3 regions of the Streptomyces sp. GD-15H genome follow, and region 1 is predicted to be linked to each of the others. Evidence: predicted binding sites of a transcription regulator. Region 1 holds the regulator's gene; each other region holds the start of a gene.
What was found. Region 1 encodes HspR, which represses chaperone genes until heat shock. Its sites were predicted from a motif close to TTGAGNNNNNNNNNCTCAA; they were not measured.
Positions count from the first base shown of each region.

Region 2: the regulator HspR is predicted to act here: its motif matches at 3,135-3,153, upstream of lon (endopeptidase La).
Region 3: the regulator HspR is predicted to act here: its motif matches at 1,638-1,656, upstream of dnaK (molecular chaperone DnaK).

Region 1 is NZ_CP149447.1:4,104,944-4,110,809, forward strand. Features, by position in the region: gene WJ438_RS19175 (sugar ABC transporter substrate-binding protein) at 58-1,164, opposite strand; gene WJ438_RS19180 (heat shock protein transcriptional repressor HspR) at 1,565-2,017, opposite strand; gene dnaJ (molecular chaperone DnaJ) at 2,023-3,210, opposite strand; gene grpE (nucleotide exchange factor GrpE) at 3,292-3,963, opposite strand; gene dnaK (molecular chaperone DnaK) at 3,960-5,804, opposite strand.
Region 2 is NZ_CP149447.1:3,039,421-3,045,286, reverse strand. Features, by position in the region: gene WJ438_RS14025 (multifunctional oxoglutarate decarboxylase/oxoglutarate dehydrogenase thiamine pyrophosphate-binding subunit/dihydrolipoyllysine-residue succinyltransferase subunit) at 1-42, opposite strand, end outside; gene WJ438_RS14020 (ATP-binding protein) at 334-1,446, opposite strand; gene WJ438_RS14015 (response regulator transcription factor) at 1,443-2,183, opposite strand; gene WJ438_RS14010 (spermidine synthase) at 2,306-3,010, opposite strand; gene lon (endopeptidase La) at 3,176-5,599, shown strand; gene WJ438_RS14000 (lysozyme) at 5,683-5,866, opposite strand, start outside.
Region 3 is NZ_CP149447.1:1,353,622-1,359,487, reverse strand. Features, by position in the region: gene WJ438_RS06635 (OsmC family peroxiredoxin) at 109-537, shown strand; gene WJ438_RS06630 (glycerophosphodiester phosphodiesterase family protein) at 833-1,591, shown strand; gene dnaK (molecular chaperone DnaK) at 1,716-3,605, shown strand; gene WJ438_RS06620 (helix-turn-helix transcriptional regulator) at 3,599-4,462, opposite strand; gene WJ438_RS06615 (hypothetical protein) at 4,697-5,122, shown strand; gene WJ438_RS06610 (helix-turn-helix domain-containing protein) at 5,104-5,866, opposite strand, start outside.

The DNA.
Region 1 (5,866 bases):
CCGCGCGCCCTTGCAGAACGTTCACGCACCCCGGACGGAAGACGCGGCGGCCGGCGGCTACTTCAGGCCGGCCGCGGCGCACGCCTCCTTGTACTCCGCCGTGCAGATGTCCGCCACCTTGTAGATCTCGTCGGCGATGACCGTGTCCTTGATGTTGCCCTTCGTCAGGGCGACCACGGGCACGAGCTGCGCCGGGATGTCCTTGTGCGTGGGGCTGTCGACCCGCTCGCGGGTCAGCGCGTCGAACTGGATGCTCTTGCCCTGGACCCGCGCCACGGCTATCTCCGCGGCGTTGTCGGCCTCCAGCGGGTAGGACTTGTAGACGCTCATGAACTGCTCGCCCGCGATGATCCGCTGAACCCCCACCAGTTCGGCGTCCTGCCCGGTGATCGGGGGCAGTTCGGTCACCCCGGCGGCCTCGAGTGCCTTGATGATGCCGCCCGCCAGGGTGTCGTTGGCCGAGTAGACGGCGGCGATGTTGTCCTTGCCGATCGCGTTGATCGCCTCGGCCATGTTGGCCTCGGCGTTCTCCGGCTTCCAGTCCTTGGTGTCGTAGGACTTGGCGATGGTGACCTTGCCCTTGAGCTCCGACAGCGCGCCCGCCTTGAACTGCTTGGCGTTCGGGTCGGTCGGGGAGCCGTTCATCATGACGATCTTGCTGGTGAGCGCGTCGTCGCCACCGAGTTTCTCCAGCAGGGAACGGCCCTGGACCTCGCCGACCAGCTCGTTGTCGAAGGAGATGTACGCGTCGATCGGGCCCTCGGCCAGCCGGTCGTAGGCGATGACCGGGATGCCCGCGTCCTTAGCCTGCTTCACGTCCTCGGCGACGGCACGCGAGTCGACCGCGTCCAGCACGATGACGTCGACCCTGTCCTCGACCATCTGCTGCATCTGGCTCGACTGCTTGTCGGCGTCCGCCTCGGCGTTGGCGTAGGCGACCTTCCCCTTGTCATTGGTGAGCGACTCCACCTTCTTCTTGAAGATGGGGTAGTCGAACTGCTCGTACCGGGTGTTGGCCTTCTCCGGGAGCAGCAGCCCGACCGTGATGTCGTCACCCTTCGTGGGGCTCGCGTCGTCGCTGCTCCCTGTCGCGTTGATGACGCCGCAACCGGCAAGCATGACGGACATCGAGGTGGCGGCCACTGATATGGCGATACGACGCATGCGAGGGCTCACTTCAGGTGCGTTTTGGACGTGGGCACAACATTGCGGCCCATGTGACTGAAAAGCCAACGCTTCAGCCACCACTGGCGTCAAGACCAACTACTTAACGAGATGAACACAACACGGTGCGCTGAAGTCGTGAGGACCCGGCGAAAGACTCGCACAGACGCCCAGGAGAAGCACACATGCGCTGATCACAGGCGCGCGCGGGTCCTGCGCCGGGCGCACGGGACGGCGGGTGAGGGGGCGTCAGCAATGTGCGCACATGTGAAAGGCCCGGAGGTTCGGACGAACCTCCGGGCCTTTCAGGACACTTCACTTTTCAGCCGAACGGAACTTCCCCGTCAGGCCGGGTCGTTCGCAGGGCGGTGTGTTGCCGGAGCCCGGCGCGTCCGTCGGATCAGTCGGGCTGCTGCTGACGCTTCGGCCGCCACACCACCAGCGCGCTGGTCTGCTGCACCTCCTGGTACGGCACCAGGTCCCGGCGGTACGACGCGTGCACCGCGGCCTCGCGCTGCCGCATGGTCGCCGCCGCGCCGTCCAGCGCGCCCTCCAGCTCCGCCACCCGGGCCTGCAGCGCGACGACCTGGTTCTCCAGTTCGATGATGCGCTTGATGCCGGCCAGGTTGATGCCCTCGGCCTGCGACAGCTGCTGCACCTGACGGAGCAGCTCGATGTCACGGGCCGAGTAGCGGCGGCCCCGGCCGGCGGCGCGGTCCGGCGAGACGAGCCCCAGACGGTCGTACTGGCGCAGGGTCTGCGGATGCAGACCGGAGAGCTGGGCCGCCACCGAAATGACGTAGACCGGCGTGTCCTGCGTCAGTTCATACGGATTGTGTCGACGGCCGTCCATCTCCATCAAGCTCCCTTCGCGGCCTGGAACAGCTCCGCCCGCGGATCCTCACCCGCGATCGCCTCGCGATACGCCTCCAGTGCGTCACGAGCCTTCCCCGGCAGGTCCTTGGGAACACTCACCTCGACGGTGACCAGCAGATCGCCGCGCGAGCCGTCCTTGCGGACCGCTCCCTTGCCGCGGGCCCGCATGGTCCGCCCGTTGGGCGTCCCCGGGGGCAGCTTCAGCGTGACCGGCGGACCGCCGAGCGTCGGGACGCGGATCTCCCCGCCGAGGGCCGCCTCCGGATAGGTGACCGGGACGGTGACGGTGAGATTGTCGTCCCGGCGGCCGAACACCGGGTGGCTGCCGACGTGCACGACGACGTACAGGTCGCCCGCCGGGCCACCGCGCTCGCCCGGTGCGCCCTTGCCGCGCAGCCGGATCCGCTGGCCGTCGCTGACGCCCGCCGGGATGCGCACCTGCATCGTCCGCGAGGACTTGGCCCGGCCGCTGCCCTTGCAGATGTCGCAGGGGTTCTCCGCGATCAGGCCGCGGCCCTTGCAGTCCGGGCACGGGTCGGTGAGCGAGAAACCCCCGCCGCTGCCCCGGGCGACCTGTCCGGTGCCGACACAGGTCGGGCACACGCGCGGTGTGCCGTTCTTGTCGCCGGTGCCCGAACAGCCCTTGCAGGCCTGCTGGGAGGACATCCGCAGCGGGACCGTCGCCCCCTCGATGGCCTCGGTGAAGCTCAGGGTGACCTCGGACTCGATGTCCTGGCCGCGCCGGGGCTGGGTACGCGTGGTGCCGGTGCCGCCGCGGTTGAACAGCCCGCCGAAGACGTCACCGATCCCGCCGCCGAATCCGCCGGCACCTCCCTGGCCACCGCCCTGGCCGCCTCCGAAGAGGTCACCCAGGTCGAAGTTGAACGACCCCCCGGCGCCGCCCGCTCCCGGCCCTGGCCGGAAGCCGCCGCTGCCGAAGAGCGACCGGGCCTCGTCGTACTCCTTGCGCTTCTTGGCGTCGCCGAGGACGTCGTTCGCCTCGGAGATCTCCTTGAACCGCTCCTCCGCCTTGGCGTTGCCCTTGTTGGCGTCCGGGTGGTACTCGCGGGCGAGTTTCCGGTACGCCTTCTTGATCTCTGCCTCGGTGGCGTCCTGAGGGACGCCGAGGACCTTGTAGTAGTCCTTCTCGATGAAGTCCTTGGTACTCATCCCCGACGTCCCTCCTTCCTTGCCCGCCGGGGCGGACCGGCCTGTTCTGCCCGCCCCGGCTTCCTCACGCCCGCTGAGGCGTCAGCCCTCCTGGGGGCCACCGGTCTCCTTCTCGTCCGCCGCCGCCTCGGTCTCCTCCTCGGCCGGCTTGTCCGGCTGAGCGCCCGGCTGCGGCTCGGCCACGGCCACCCGCGCGGGGCGGATGGTGCGCTCACCGATGCGGTACCCGGGCTGCAGAATCGCCACGCACGTCGTCTCGGTGACGTCCGGGGCGTAGGAGTGCATCAGGGCCTCGTGAACCGTCGGGTCGAAGGGCTCGCCCTCCTTGCCGAACTGCTGCAGGCCCATCTTCGCCACGGTCGACTCCAGCGACTCGGCGACGGACTTGAACCCGCCGACCAGCTCGCCGTGCTCCCGCGCGCGGCCGATGTCGTCGAGCACGGGCAGGAGCTCGGTCATGAGGTTCACCGCGGCGACCTCCTTGACCGCGATCCGGTCGCGCTCGACCCGGCGGCGGTAGTTCTGGTACTCGGCCTGGAGGCGCTGGAGGTCCGCGGTGCGCTCATCGAGCGCCGTACGCACCTGGTCCAGCTGGGCCACCAGCCCGGCGTCGGGACCCGAGTCCCCGGCCGGGGCCGCCGCCTCCTCCGCGGAGGGGGTGGCGACCTTCGGCTCGGCGTCATCGGTCGGAACGCCTGAGGGGACGTCGGGCTGCTGCGACTGTTCGTCGAAGCCCGGGGTCTCCTCGGTCACGCCGCACCGTCCTTACGTTCGTCGTCCACGATCTCGGCGTCGACCACATCGTCGTCCGCCCTGGCGTCACCGGCACCCGCACCGGCTCCGGCGGCACCGCCCGCGGCCTGGGCGTCGGCGTACATGGCCTGGCCCAGCTTCTGCGAGACGGCGGCGACCTTCTCCGTGGCGGTGCGGATCTCGGCGGTGTCCTCGCCCTTGAGCTTCTCCTTCAGCTCGGCGACGGCGCCCTCGACCTCGGTCTTGATCTCGCCGGGAACCTTGTCCTCGTTGTCCGCGAGGAACTTCTCGGTCTGGTAGACGAGCTGCTCGCCCTGGTTGCGGGACTCGGCGGCCTCGCGGCGCCGGTGGTCCTCCTCCGCGTACCGCTCGGCCTCCTCACGCATGCGGTCGACCTCGTCCTTCGGGAGCGAGGAGCCGCCGGTGACGGTCATCTTCTGCTCCTTGCCGGTGCCGAGGTCCTTCGCCGTGACGTGCATGATGCCGTTGGCGTCGATGTCGAAGGAGACCTCGATCTGCGGGACGCCGCGCGGCGCCGGGGGCAGACCGGTCAGCTCGAACATGCCGAGCTTCTTGTTGTACGCGGCGATCTCGCGCTCGCCCTGGTAGACCTGGATCTGCACCGACGGCTGGTTGTCCTCGGCCGTGGTGAAGATCTCGGAGCGCTTCGTCGGGATCGTGGTGTTGCGCTCGATCAGCTTGGTCATGATGCCGCCCTTGGTCTCGATGCCCAGGGACAGCGGGGTGACGTCCAGCAGCAGGACGTCCTTGACCTCGCCCTTGAGGACCCCGGCCTGCAGCGCGGCACCGATCGAGACGACCTCGTCGGGGTTGACGCCCTTGTTGGCCTCCTTGCCGCCGGTCATCTCCTTGACGAGCTCGGCGACGGCGGGCATCCGGGTGGATCCGCCGACGAGGACGACGTGGTCGATCTCGGACAGCGCGATGCCGGCGTCCTTGACGACGTTGTTGAACGGCGTCTTGCAGCGCTCCAGCAGGTCCGCGGTCAGCTGCTGGAACTGGGCTCGGGTCAGCTTCTCGTCGAGGTGCAGGGGGCCCTCGGCGGAGGCGGTGATGTAGGGCAGGTTGATCGTGGTCTCGGTGGACGAGGACAGCTCGATCTTGGCCTTCTCCGCCGCCTCGCGCAGCCGCTGGAGCGCCATCTTGTCCTTGGCCAGGTCCACGCCGTGCCCGGACTGGAACTGCTTGACCAGGTAGTCGACGACGCGCTGGTCCCAGTCGTCACCACCGAGGTTGTTGTCACCGTTGGTGGCCTTCACCTCGACGACGCCGTCACCGATCTCCAGGAGCGAGACGTCGAACGTACCGCCACCGAGGTCGAAGACCAGGATGACCTGCTCGTCCTTGTCGAGGCCGTACGCCAGGGCGGCGGCCGTCGGCTCGTTGACGATGCGCAGCACGTTCAGACCGGCGATCTCGCCGGCTTCCTTGGTCGCCTGACGCTCCGCGTCGTTGAAGTACGCCGGGACGGTGATGACCGCGTCGGTCACCTTCTCGCCCAGGTAGGCCTCGGCGTCCCGCTTCAGCTTCTGGAGCACGAAGGCGCTCATCTGCTGCGGGTTGAAGTCCTTGCCGTCCAGGTTGATCTTCCAGTCGGTGCCCATGTGGCGCTTGACCGACCGGATGGTCCTGTCGACGTTGGTCACGGCCTGACGCTTGGCCACCTCACCGACCAGCACCTCACCGTTCTTCGCGAAGGCGACGACGGAAGGCGTGGTCCTGGCGCCCTCAGCGTTGGTGATGACGGTGGGCTCACCGCCCTCCAGAACGCTGACGACGGAGTTAGTCGTGCCCAGGTCGATGCCGACCGCACGTGCCATTTCGATTCCTCCAGCTGACTTGAGTGGAACAGGCTCAAGCATGCCTGACGTCCGGCGCCGGG
Region 2 (5,866 bases), 1.1 Mb from region 1:
GTCGGTCGAGATGCTCGAGTTACTGGGGGACTGTGGCGACACGGCGTCAACCGCCCTCTTCCGCTTCACAAGATGATGGACAGCGGAAATTAAGGCTACGCCTCCAAGACCGAGAAGGTCAGGCCGGGCCCGTTCAACGTCGCGTAAGTCACATCTCAGAGGGCGTTTCGGCGCGGGAAATGGCGGGAAACAAACGTGGTTCCGCTTCTTCGGGCCGCGTCGGGCATGGAGCGGCCACGACCCGGCGCACTCGCGACACGGGCCTTTGCCTGATCACACGTGTCCGTCAGGACGAACACAGGTGGATCTTGTGACTCCGCTTCGCACCCTACGTCAACCTGACGAGGGAGACGCTCCCGGAAGAGTGATAAGAATCCGGCAACCCCGCTCGGATTCGGCCACCCCGATCCGTCCGCCGTGGAGATCGACGGCCCAGCGGGCAATCGCCAGACCGAGACCGGTGCCGCCGTCGCTGCCCGGTCCGTGCGGCAGATTGACGCTGCCGCGGTTGAACCGCTCGAAGACGCGGTGCCATTCGGTCCGCGGAATGCCGGGCCCCTCGTCCAGAATTTCCAGCCGCAGTGAATCCGGCTGCGTTCCGGGCCGCGCCCTGACCGTCACGTGGCCGTGCGGCGGACTGTGCTTGACCGCGTTGTCGATGAGGTTGGCGACCACCTGGTGGATGCGCTCCGGGTCGACGTGCGCGGTCAGCTCCGGCGGCGAGACGTCGAGGCGCAGATAGACGTCCGTACGGGTGTGGCTGCCGGAGCCGGTGGCCATGCCCGCGCGCGCCGAGGCGACCATGTTGGCCTCCTTGAGCACGCCGGACAGGTACGGCCACACCTCGAACCGCTGCCGCTTCAGCGGGACGACACCGTTGTCCAGGCGGGACAGGTCGAGCAGCGTCTCCACCAGCCGGCCGAGCCGCTCGGTCTGCTTCAGCGCGGTGCGCATCGTCTCGGGGTCGGCCTCGGTGACACCGTCGACGATGTTCTCCAGCACCGCGCGCAGCCCCGCGATCGGGGTGCGCAGCTCGTGCGAGACGTTGGCCACCAGCTCCTTGCGCTGATGGTCCTGGGCCTCCAGCTCGTCGGCCATGACATTGATGGTCTGGGCCAGGTCGCCCAGCTCGTCCCGGCGGTTCTCCCGCACCCGGCGGGTGTAGTCGCCGTGCGAGATGGACCGGGCCACGGCGTTCATGTCGTCCAGTGGAGCGGTGAGCGAGTGCGCCACGAACTGCGTGATGAGCAGCGTGGCGATCATCGAGAAGACCGTGATGAAGCGCAGCTCGGTCTTGGTGTGCACCGCGACCACCGAAAGACCGGTGGTGATCAGCACCGAGATGACGACCAGCGCACCCAGCTTGGTCTTGATCGAGAACGGGCGGACACCGCCCCGGGGGCCGGGGCCCCCGGGGCCTCTCCGTGCGGCCGGCCCGTCGCTCATGGCGTCGGCGTCTCCAGGGCGTAGCCCACGCCGTGCACGGTGCGGATGCGCTCGGCGCCGATCTTCCGGCGCAGCGCCTTGATGTGGCTGTCGACGGTCCGGGTGCCGGAGGCGTCCGCCCAGTCCCACACCTCGGCCAGCAGCTGTTCCCGGGAGAGCACCGCGCGGGGCGTGTTCGCCAGGCACACCAGGAGGTCGAACTCGGTGGGTGTCAGGTGGACGTCCTCACCGCGCACCCGCACCCTGCGCTGTGCGTGGTCGATCTCCAGCTCGCCCAGGCGCAGGATGCCGCTGCGCGGTGTGGTGGCCGCCAGGGCCGCCCGCTCCATGCGGCGCAGCAGTACGTGCACGCGTGCCGCCAGTTCCCGCATGGAGAACGGCTTGGTCATGTAGTCGTCGGCGCCGACGCCCAGTCCGACCAGCATGTCGGTCTCGTCGTCGCGCGCGGTCAGCATCATGACCGGCACCGGCCGCTGGGCCTGCACGCGCCGGCAGACCTCCAGGCCGTCGAAGCCCGGCAGCATGATGTCGAGGATCAGCAGGTCGGGCTGCCATGCCTCCGCCGTGTCGACGGCGGACGGACCGTCGCCCGCCGTCTGCACCAGGAATCCCTCGGCACGGAGGCGGGTCGCGACGGCGTCCACGATCGTCGCATCGTCCTCGACCACCAGGACCCGGCGCTGTGCGCCCGGGGTGGTCGCCGCCGTGCCGTTGTGGGAGGTGTGTGTCTGCTCCATCGCCCGCCCCTGAAGTGTGCTTTCCGGAATCCGTGGGGTGATCCGTCTCTGCGCATGACTGCGGTTGACGCTTGAATGATCGGCGTCAGGGCAGCAGCGTACGGGGAGTCACCACGCCTTTGCTATCCAGGGCGGACGCCGAGGTGTACGACGTCCGGAACGCCCCGGGCAACCGGGACCTCTTCGGTACGCACCTGTTGGAACCCGGCATTCCGCAAGGTTCCCTCGAAATCCGGAGATGGCTTGGCGGACCACACCGCGAGCACCCCGCCAGGTCTCAACACCCTCGCGCAGTCCAGGAGTCCGGTGGGGGAGTAGAGCCCTTCATTGCCCTCGGTGACGGTCCAGTCGGGCCCGTTGTCGATGTCGAGGCAGAGCGCGTCGAACGTGTCGGAAGTCTCATTGACGTACGCCACCAGGTCGGTCTCGACGATCGCCGCGCGGGGATCGTCGAGGGCGCGTGCGGAGAACTCGGACAGCGGGCCCGCGCGGTGCCAGTCGATGACGGCGGGTTCGCGCTCCACCACGGTGATGCGCCCCCAGCGGGGCTGGGCGGCGGCGTGAGCGAGCGAGAAACCGACGCCGAGCCCGCCGATGAGGACGTGCGGGCCCGGCCGCGGGCCGCGTCCCGCGCGGGCGTCGGCGGCGTCGAGTGCGGCCAGGGCGGCGTCGATCAGCCGCCGCTCCGAACGGCCGTCGGAGGTGTCCATCAGGAAGCAGCCGTTCGCGATGATCTGCAGCAGGCTGCCGTGCCGGCGGAGCGCCACCTCCCCGTACGGGCCCTCGCGGCGGTCCAGGACTTCGGGAATGTCGTACGGGGTGGTCATGCGTTCATCCTGGCAGCACTTCCTGCTCGGCGGACCGGTGCCGTGCGGGAGTTCCTTCCGCCGCCCTCGCGAGTGATCGCTGAGAGCGAACGCGACCCGGGGAACATTCCGTGACTCCCGAACATTGAGTCGGCATAGCTCAACTTGACTGCCGAAGGGGAGATCATGGCTGATGAGTCCGCACCGCTCGCCCTGCCTGTACTGCCGCTCGACGACGAGGTCGTGCTGCCCGGGATGGTGGTTCCGCTGGACCTGAGCGACTCCGAGGTGCGCGCCGCGGTGGAGGCCGCCCAGGCCGCCGCCGCGTCCGCGCCGGGGAAGCCCCGGGTCCTGCTGGTGCCCCGTGTCGACGGGACCTACGCCGGTACCGGTGTCCTGGGCACGATCGAGCAGGTCGGCAGGCTGGCCGACGGCGACCCGGGCGCCCTGATCCGCGGTCGGAGCCGCGTACGGATCGGCGCCGGGACCACGGGGCCGGGTGCGGCGCTGTGGGTGGAGGGCACCCGGATCGACGAGGCCGTGCCGGAGCCCCTGCCCGGACAGGTGAGCGAACTGGTCACGGAGTACAAGGCGCTCGCCACCGCCTGGCTGCGCAAGCGCGGTGCCTGGCAGGTCGTCGACCGGGTCCAGGCCATCGACGACGTCGCCGCCCTCGCCGACAACTCCGGTTACTCGCCCTTCCTGACCACCGAACAGAAGGTGGCGCTGCTGGAGACCGTCGACCCGGTGGCCCGGCTGAAGCTCGCCACCCAGCAGCTCCGCGACCACCTCGCCGAGCAGGAAGTCGCCGAGTCCATCGCCAAGGACGTCCAGGACGGCGTCGACAAGCAGCAGCGCGAGTTCCTGCTGCGGCGCCAGCTGGAGGCCGTACGCAAGGAACTGCGCGAGCTGAACGGAGAGCACGGCAAGGACTCCGCCGAGGAGTCCGACGACTACCGGACCCGCGTCGAGGCCGCCGACCTGCCGGAGAAGGTGCGCGAGGCCGCGCTCAAGGAGGTCGACAAGCTGGAGCGCTCCTCCGACCAGTCGCCCGAGGGATCGTGGATCCGCACCTGGCTCGACACGGTCCTGGAGATGCCGTGGAACGAGCGCACCGAGGATTCGTACGACATCCAGGGCGCCCAGGCCGTGCTCGACGCCGAGCACGCGGGCCTGGAGGACGTGAAGGAACGCATCACCGAGTACCTGGCGGTGCGCAAGCGGCGCGCCGAGCGCGGGCTCGGTGTGGTCGGGGGCCGCCGCGGCGGTGCCGTGCTCGCCCTGGTGGGGCCGCCCGGTGTCGGCAAGACGAGCCTCGGCGAGTCCGTCGCCCACGCGATGGGCCGGAAGTTCGTCCGGGTCGCCCTCGGCGGTGTCCGCGACGAGGCCGAGATCCGCGGCCACCGGCGTACGTACGTCGGCGCGCTGCCCGGCCGGATCGTGCGGGCCGTCAAGGAGGCCGGGTCGATGAACCCGGTGGTGCTGCTCGACGAGATCGACAAGGTGGGGTCGGACTTCCGGGGGGACCCGTCCGCCGCCCTCCTCGAAGTGCTGGACCCGGCGCAGAACCACACCTTCCGGGACCACTACCTGGAGGTCGAGCTGGACCTCTCGGACGTCGTCTTCCTCGCCACCGCCAACGTCCTGGAGGCCATTCCGGAGGCGCTGGCGGACCGGATGGAGATCGTCCGCCTGGACGGCTACACGGAGGACGAGAAGGTCGTCATCGCGCGCGACCACCTGCTCCCGCGTCAGCTGGAGCGGGCCGGGCTCGCCGCGGACGAGGTCGACCTCGGCGACGGCGCGCTGCGCAGGCTGGCCGGCGAGTACACCCGAGAGGCGGGCGTACGCACCCTGGAGCGGTCCATCGCGCGGCTGCTGCGCAAGGTCGCGGCCCAGCACGAACGGGGCGAGCGGGAGCTGCCGTTCACCGTCACGGAAGGGGATCTGCGAGGACTGATCGGCCGGCCGCACCACGTGCCCGAGTCCGCCCAGGACCCGGCCGAACGCCGTACCTCCGTCCCCGGTGTCGCCACCGGGCTCGCGGTGACCGGCGCCGGCGGTGACGTCCTCTATGTGGAGGCGTCCCTGGCCGACCCGGAGACGGGCGCCGCCGGACTGACCCTGACCGGACAGCTGGGCGACGTGATGAAGGAGTCGGCGCAGATCGCGCTGAGCTTCCTGCGGTCGCACGGCGCCGAGCTGGAGCTTCCGGTGGGCGACCTGAAGGAACGGGGCGCGCACATCCACTTCCCGGCGGGCGCGGTGCCCAAGGACGGCCCCAGCGCCGGCGTCACGATGACCACCGCGCTGGCCTCGCTGCTCTCCGGGCGCCTGGTCCGTACGGATGTGGCGATGACCGGTGAGGTCTCACTGACCGGGCGGGTGCTGCCGATCGGCGGGGTGAAGCAGAAGCTGCTCGCCGCGCACCGGGCGGGGATCACCACCGTGATCATCCCCAAGCGCAACGAGCCCGACCTGGACGACGTCCCGGCACAGGTGCTGGACAAGCTCGACGTCCACGCCGTCACCGACGTCCGCCAGGTCCTGGAGCTGGCGCTCGCGCCGGCGACGAACGGCGCGGCGCCGGAGGTTCCGGTGGCGGCGTGACCGACGAACGCCACCGGAAAGGCGGCGGCCCGGGTCCCGTGAGGGAGGCCCGGGCCGTCACCGTGTGGTGCGGGGCGGAGGCGTCAGCCGAGCGCCAGCGCCCGCACCCGGTCGACCGTGCCGTTGAAGAGGTCGTGGTCCCCGACCGTCGGTCCGGTCGAGGTGTACTGCCACATCGTGTAGAAGTCCCAGCCCGCGGGCAGTTCACCCGCGGTGGAGGCGTACCGGGCGATCCACAGGGGGTTGTCGGCGGCGAACCCGGCGTAG
Region 3 (5,866 bases), 2.8 Mb from region 1:
GGTTGAGCCGTAGTGTGATCGGATGGGGGCGGGAATCCCGGTTGACTCGGGCGCCCCGGACAGAGCACGGGCCGGACACACGGCCGGACATTTTCGAAAGGATGCGTCATGGCAGCCACGCGCTCCGCACACACCGTTTGGGAAGGCAACCTCTTCAAGGGCAGCGGGGTCGTCACCTTCGACTCCTCCGGCAGCATCGGCGAGCAGCCTGTCACCTGGGCGTCGCGCGCGGAGGAGGCGAACGGCAAGACCAGCCCCGAGGAGCTGATCGCCGCCGCGCACTCCAGCTGCTACTCGATGGCCTTCTCCAACATCCTCGACAAGGCCGGCAACCCGCCGACCCGCCTGGTGACCTCCGCCGACGTCACCTTCGTGCCCGGCGAGGGCATCACCGGCATCCACCTCATCGTCGAGGCCACCGTCCCCGGCCTGGACGAGGCGGCCTTCCGCGCCGCGGCCGAGGACGCCAAGGTCAACTGCCCGGTCAGCCAGGCCCTGACGGGCACCGAGATCACGCTGACGGCGAAGCTCTCCTGACCCGCTAGGGCTTGTCCGGCGGATCAGGTCGCAGGAAATCGGCGGCGCCCATCAGCGCAGGTGAGCGGGGGCGATGGGGGAGCGTCCAGCTGCAAGGCGGAGGAGGGCGTCGACGCGAGGGAGGGCGTCCCCTGCTCGAGCTCGTCGAGAGCCCGGGGGAGGGCGTGCCGGACCCCGCGTCTGCGGCAGGATCCGACGGACAGGCCCTGGCCCCGTGGTACACCCGCAGGCCGTCCCGTCGGGGCGGCCTGCGCCGCGTCCCCCTCCGGGAGCCGATGTCAGGGAGCCGCCCCGTATGACGCCACGGCCCGCCGTCTCCGCCCACCGGGGAGGCTCCGAACGCGCCGCCCCCGCGACCCGGGAGGCCTACGAGGACGCCCTGCGGTCCGGTGCGGAGTACGTCGAGTTCGACGTACGGCGCACGGCCGACGGGGTCTTCGTCGTCCACCACGACTCCCGCGCCGGACGCACCGGCCCGCCGCTGTCCGCGCTCACCCACGCCGAGCTCTGCGCGCGCACCGGGCACCGCGTCCCCGTCGTGGACGAGGTCATGGATCTGATCGCCGGGAAACTCGTCGGGCATCTCGACCTGAAGGAGACCGGTCACGAGCGGGAGCTGATCGACCGGGCGATCTCCCTGCTCGGCCGGGACGGCTTCGTCGCCACCAGCCTGGAGGACCGTTCCGTGGCCGCGATCACCGCGGCCTTCCCCGGCGTGCGCACCGTGCTGTCCCTCGGCCGGGACGGCACGGGGATCCCGCGGGCCCGGCTGGCGCGCACCCGGTTGAGCGAACTGCTGCCCCTGCGCCGGGTCCGCGCCTGCGGCGCCCACGGGATCGCGGCGCACCGGCGGCTCGCCCGCGCCGGGGCGCTGCGCGAGGCGGCCCGCAACGGCCTGTTCACCATGGTGTGGACGGTCAACGACGACGCCCCGATGCGCGGTTTCCTCACCGACCCGCGCGTGGACGTCCTCATCACCGACCGGCCCCGGCGCGCCGTGGAACTGCGCGCCGCCCCGCCCACCGCGCCGCGCGGCGGTGGACGAAACGGGTGACCGTGGCCGCCGAAACGAGCGGTTGACAAACAGTCCACGTAAACTATTGACAACAGCCCGCTCAAGTTTTGTGCTGGAAGCCTTGAGGTCCAAAAGAGGTGTGCCCTGGCGGAAGGGGACAGCGATGGGACGTGCGGTCGGAATCGACCTGGGAACCACGAACTCGGTGGTGGCCGTGCTGGAGGGTGGTGAACCCACCGTCGTCGCCAACGCGGAGGGCGCGCGGACCACACCCTCGGTGGTGGCCTTCGCCAAGAACGGCGAGGTGCTCGTCGGCGAGGTCGCCAAGCGGCAGGCCGTGACGAACGTCGACCGCACCGCGCGCTCCGTGAAACGGCACATGGGCGACGGACAGTGGCACTTCCCCGAACAGGGCTCCGTGGACGGCACCCGCTACCGGGCGCAGGAGTTGTCCGCGCGGGTGCTGCAGAAACTCAAGCGGGACGCCGAGGCGTACCTGGGCGAGGACGTCACCGACGCGGTGATCACCGTGCCCGCCTACTTCGACGACGCCCAGCGGCAGGCGACCAAGGAGGCCGGGGAGATCGCCGGGCTGAAGGTCCTGCGGATCATCAACGAGCCCACGGCGGCGGCCCTCGCGTACGGCCTGGACAAGGAGCACGAGCAGACCGTCCTCGTCTTCGACCTGGGCGGCGGCACCTTCGACGTGTCGCTGCTGGAGATGGGCGAGGGCGTCATCGAGGTGAAGGCCACCAACGGCGACACCCACCTAGGCGGCGACGACTGGGACCAGCGCCTCCTCGAGCACCTCGCCCAGCGCTTCAAGAACCACTACGGCATCGACCTGACGCAGGACAAGATGGCCGTGCAGCGGCTGCGCGAGGCGGCGGAGAAGGCCAAGATCGAGCTGTCCTCCTCCTCCGAGACCACGATCAACCTGCCCTACATCACCGCCTCCGCCGAGGGCCCCCTGCACCTCGACGAGAAACTCACCCGGGCCCAGTTCCAGGAACTCACCGCCGACCTGCTGGAACGCTGCAAGACACCCTTCCACCAGGCCGTCAAGGACGCCGGTGTCAAGCTCTCCGCGGTCGACCACGTCATCCTGGTCGGCGGCTCCACCCGGATGCCCGCCGTGACCGACCTGGTCCGCGAACTCACCGGCAAGGACCCGCACAAGGGCGTCAACCCGGACGAGGTCGTCGCCGTCGGAGCGGCCCTTCAGGCGGGCGTCATCCGCGGCGACGTGAAGGACGTACTGCTCCTCGACGTCACCCCGCTGTCCCTGGGTATCGAGACCAAGGGCGGCATCATGACCAAACTGATCGAACGCAACACGACCATCCCGACCCGGCGCTCGGAGACCTTCACCACGGCCACCGACAACCAGCCCTCGGTCGGCATCCAGGTCTACCAGGGTGAACGCGAGATCGCGGCGTACAACAAGAAGCTCGGCGTCTTCGACCTGACCGGTCTGCCCCCGGCGCCGCGCGGCATCCCGCAGATCGAGGTGGCCTTCGACATCGACGCCAACGGCATCATGCACGTCTCCGCCAAGGACCTCGCCACCGGCCGGGAACAGAAGATGACCGTCACCGGCGGCTCGGCGCTTCCCAAGGACGACATCGACCGCATGATGCGCGAGGCCGAGCAGTACGCCGACGAGGACCGCAAGCGCCGCGAAGCCGCCGAAACCCGTAACCAGGCCGAGCAACTCGTCTACCAGACCGAGAAGTTCATCCGGGACAACGGCGACAGGATCCCCCCGGACACCAAGTCCGAGGTCGAGGCCGCCGTCGCGGAGCTCAAGCCTCTGCTGGAGCAGTCCGCCGACACGGCCACCCTGCGCGCCGGTGTCGAGAAACTCGCCACGGTCAGTCAGAAGATGGGCCAGGCGATGTACGCCCAGGCCGGTCAGGCGCCCACCGGCGACGCCGGGCAGCACACCTCACCGCAGGAGGAGGAAGGCGTCGTCGACGCCGAGATCGTCGACGACGAGAACGACGGACGTGACGGGCACCGCGGACAGGCCGGGCGCGGCGGTGCTCAGTAGCTGTCCCGGAACTCCCGCAGCAGCTTCTGGGTGTGCTGGGTGGTGGCGGCCCGCGCCACCATGTGGTCCAGGACCTCCAGATGCGCCGAGACCTCCTTGCGGGAGTCCAGGTACAGGGCGCCGGTCAGATACTCGGTGAACACCATGTCGGGCAGCTCCGGCTCGGCGAAACGGAACAGCGAGAACGGCGCGTACGTCCCCGGGTGCGGGCCGTCGGCGAACTCGGCGACCTGAACCGTGATCCGGTCCCGCTCGGACCACTTCAGCAGCTTGTCGAACTGGTCGCGCATCACCCGGCCGTCCACGCTCACCGGCCGCCGCAGCACCGTCTCCTCGATGATCACCCACAGGTGGGGCGGATCCGGGCGCTCGAGGAGCCGCTGCCGCTCCAGACGCAGCGACACATGCCGCTCGACCGCCTCCGGCCCCCGGTTCCCGATCGTCCCGGCCTCCAGGACGGCACGCGCGTAGTCCTCCGTCTGCAGCAGCCCCGGCACGAAGTGCGGCTCGTAGGACCGGATGATGCGGGCGGCGCCCTCGAGGCTCACATACAGGCTGAACCAGTCGGGCAGCACGTCGTGGAACCGCTGCCACCAGCCCGGACGGTTCGCGTCCTCCGCGAGCCCGATGAACGTGGCCGCCTCGCTCTGCCGCACCCCGTAGGCCGTCAGCAGGATCTGGACGTACGGGATCTTCAGCGCGACCTCGGCCATCTCCATCCGCCGTACGGTCGCGGGCGCCACCCGCAGGACCCGGGCGGCCTCCTCACGGGTGAGACCCGCCGTCTCCCGCAGCTCCTGCAGCCGCCTGCCGAGCACCACCTGGCCCACGGTGGGTGCGGCCCGTCGTTCACTCACGCCACGTCTCCCCAACGCCCCCGGACACGGGTTCAGTCTGTCATGCCGGACCGACCCTCTCACGGGTGACGGCCGGGCGCCCCTGTTCCCGGGCGTCCGGGGCATTACCTCCCGGGTAATCGACCGCGACCCACCGTGGGCGGGATCGTGGACGCACCGGGTTCCGGGCCGGCGCACTCCGGCCCGGAACCCGGCCCAGTCACCGCAACCGACCCCGACGGAGGGTGATTCGTCATGTCCGCGACCCAGCTCGCCGTGCTCGCCCGGACCTCCGAGCCGCAGTCCGTGCTGCGCCGCTTCCTGGCCCTCGACGCCGCTGTCACCGGCGCCAACGCGCTCGCCTACCTCGCCGTCTCCGGCCCGCTCGGGCGCTTCCTCGGCACCGGCTCCGGCCTGCTGCTCGGCGTCGGCGCCTTCCTCGCGGTGTACGCCGCCGGTGTGGGCCTGCTCGCCTCACGAAGGCACCCGCCGACGCTCGGTGTGCGGGCCGTCGTCGAGGCCAACCTCGCCTGGGCGGCGGTGAGTTTCGCCGCGCTCGCCCTCTGGCTCACGCCGAGTACCGCGGGCGCGGTCTGGGCGGTCCTCCAGGCGCTCGTGGTGGCCGGCTTCGCCCTGCTCCAGCACATGGCCTTGAAGACCCGTCAACTCAGCCAGGACTGAAGGTACTCGGCCGTCTCCGGATCGGCCGGGAGGAGGGTCTCCACGGCCAGTTCGGCGACGGTCACGTCCATCGGAGTGTTGAAGGTGGAGATCGACGACACGAACGACAGGAGCCGGCCCTTGTGCTCGATGAGCATCGGCAGCGCGAAGTACGCGACAGGAGCGGCCCGTTCTTCCCCGTACGCGTTCCCGACCCCCTCGCCCGGCTCGGGTTCCGGCACCGGGAACGCCGCGACCTCCTCGTACAGCGCCCGCAGCGGTGCGGACCGGCGGAGCGCGATCTGCCGTTCCATCTGCTCCAGCAGATGCCCGCGCCACTCCCGCAGGTTCCGGATCCGGGGCGCCAGCCCGTCGGGGTGCAGCGTGAGCCGCACCGCGTTCAGCGGCGGTGCCAGCAGCGACTCCGGCACCCCGTCGAACAGCGTCATGACCCCGCGGTTGGCGGCCACGACGTCGTACATCGCGTCCACCACCAGCGCCGGATACGGCTCGTATCCGCCGATCAGCCGCTCGATGCCCTCACGCAGCGCGTCCAGCGCCGGATCGTCCAACGGGGTCTCGGGGAACCGGGGTGCGTAACCGGCCGACAACAGCAGCGTGTTGCGCTCCCGCACCGGGACGTCCAGGTGCTTGGCCAACCGCAGCACCATCTCCTCGCTGGGCCGGGAGCGGCCGGTCTCGACGAAGCTGATGTGCCGGGCGGACGAGTCCGCGCGCAGCGCGAGTTCCAGCTGGCTGACCCGT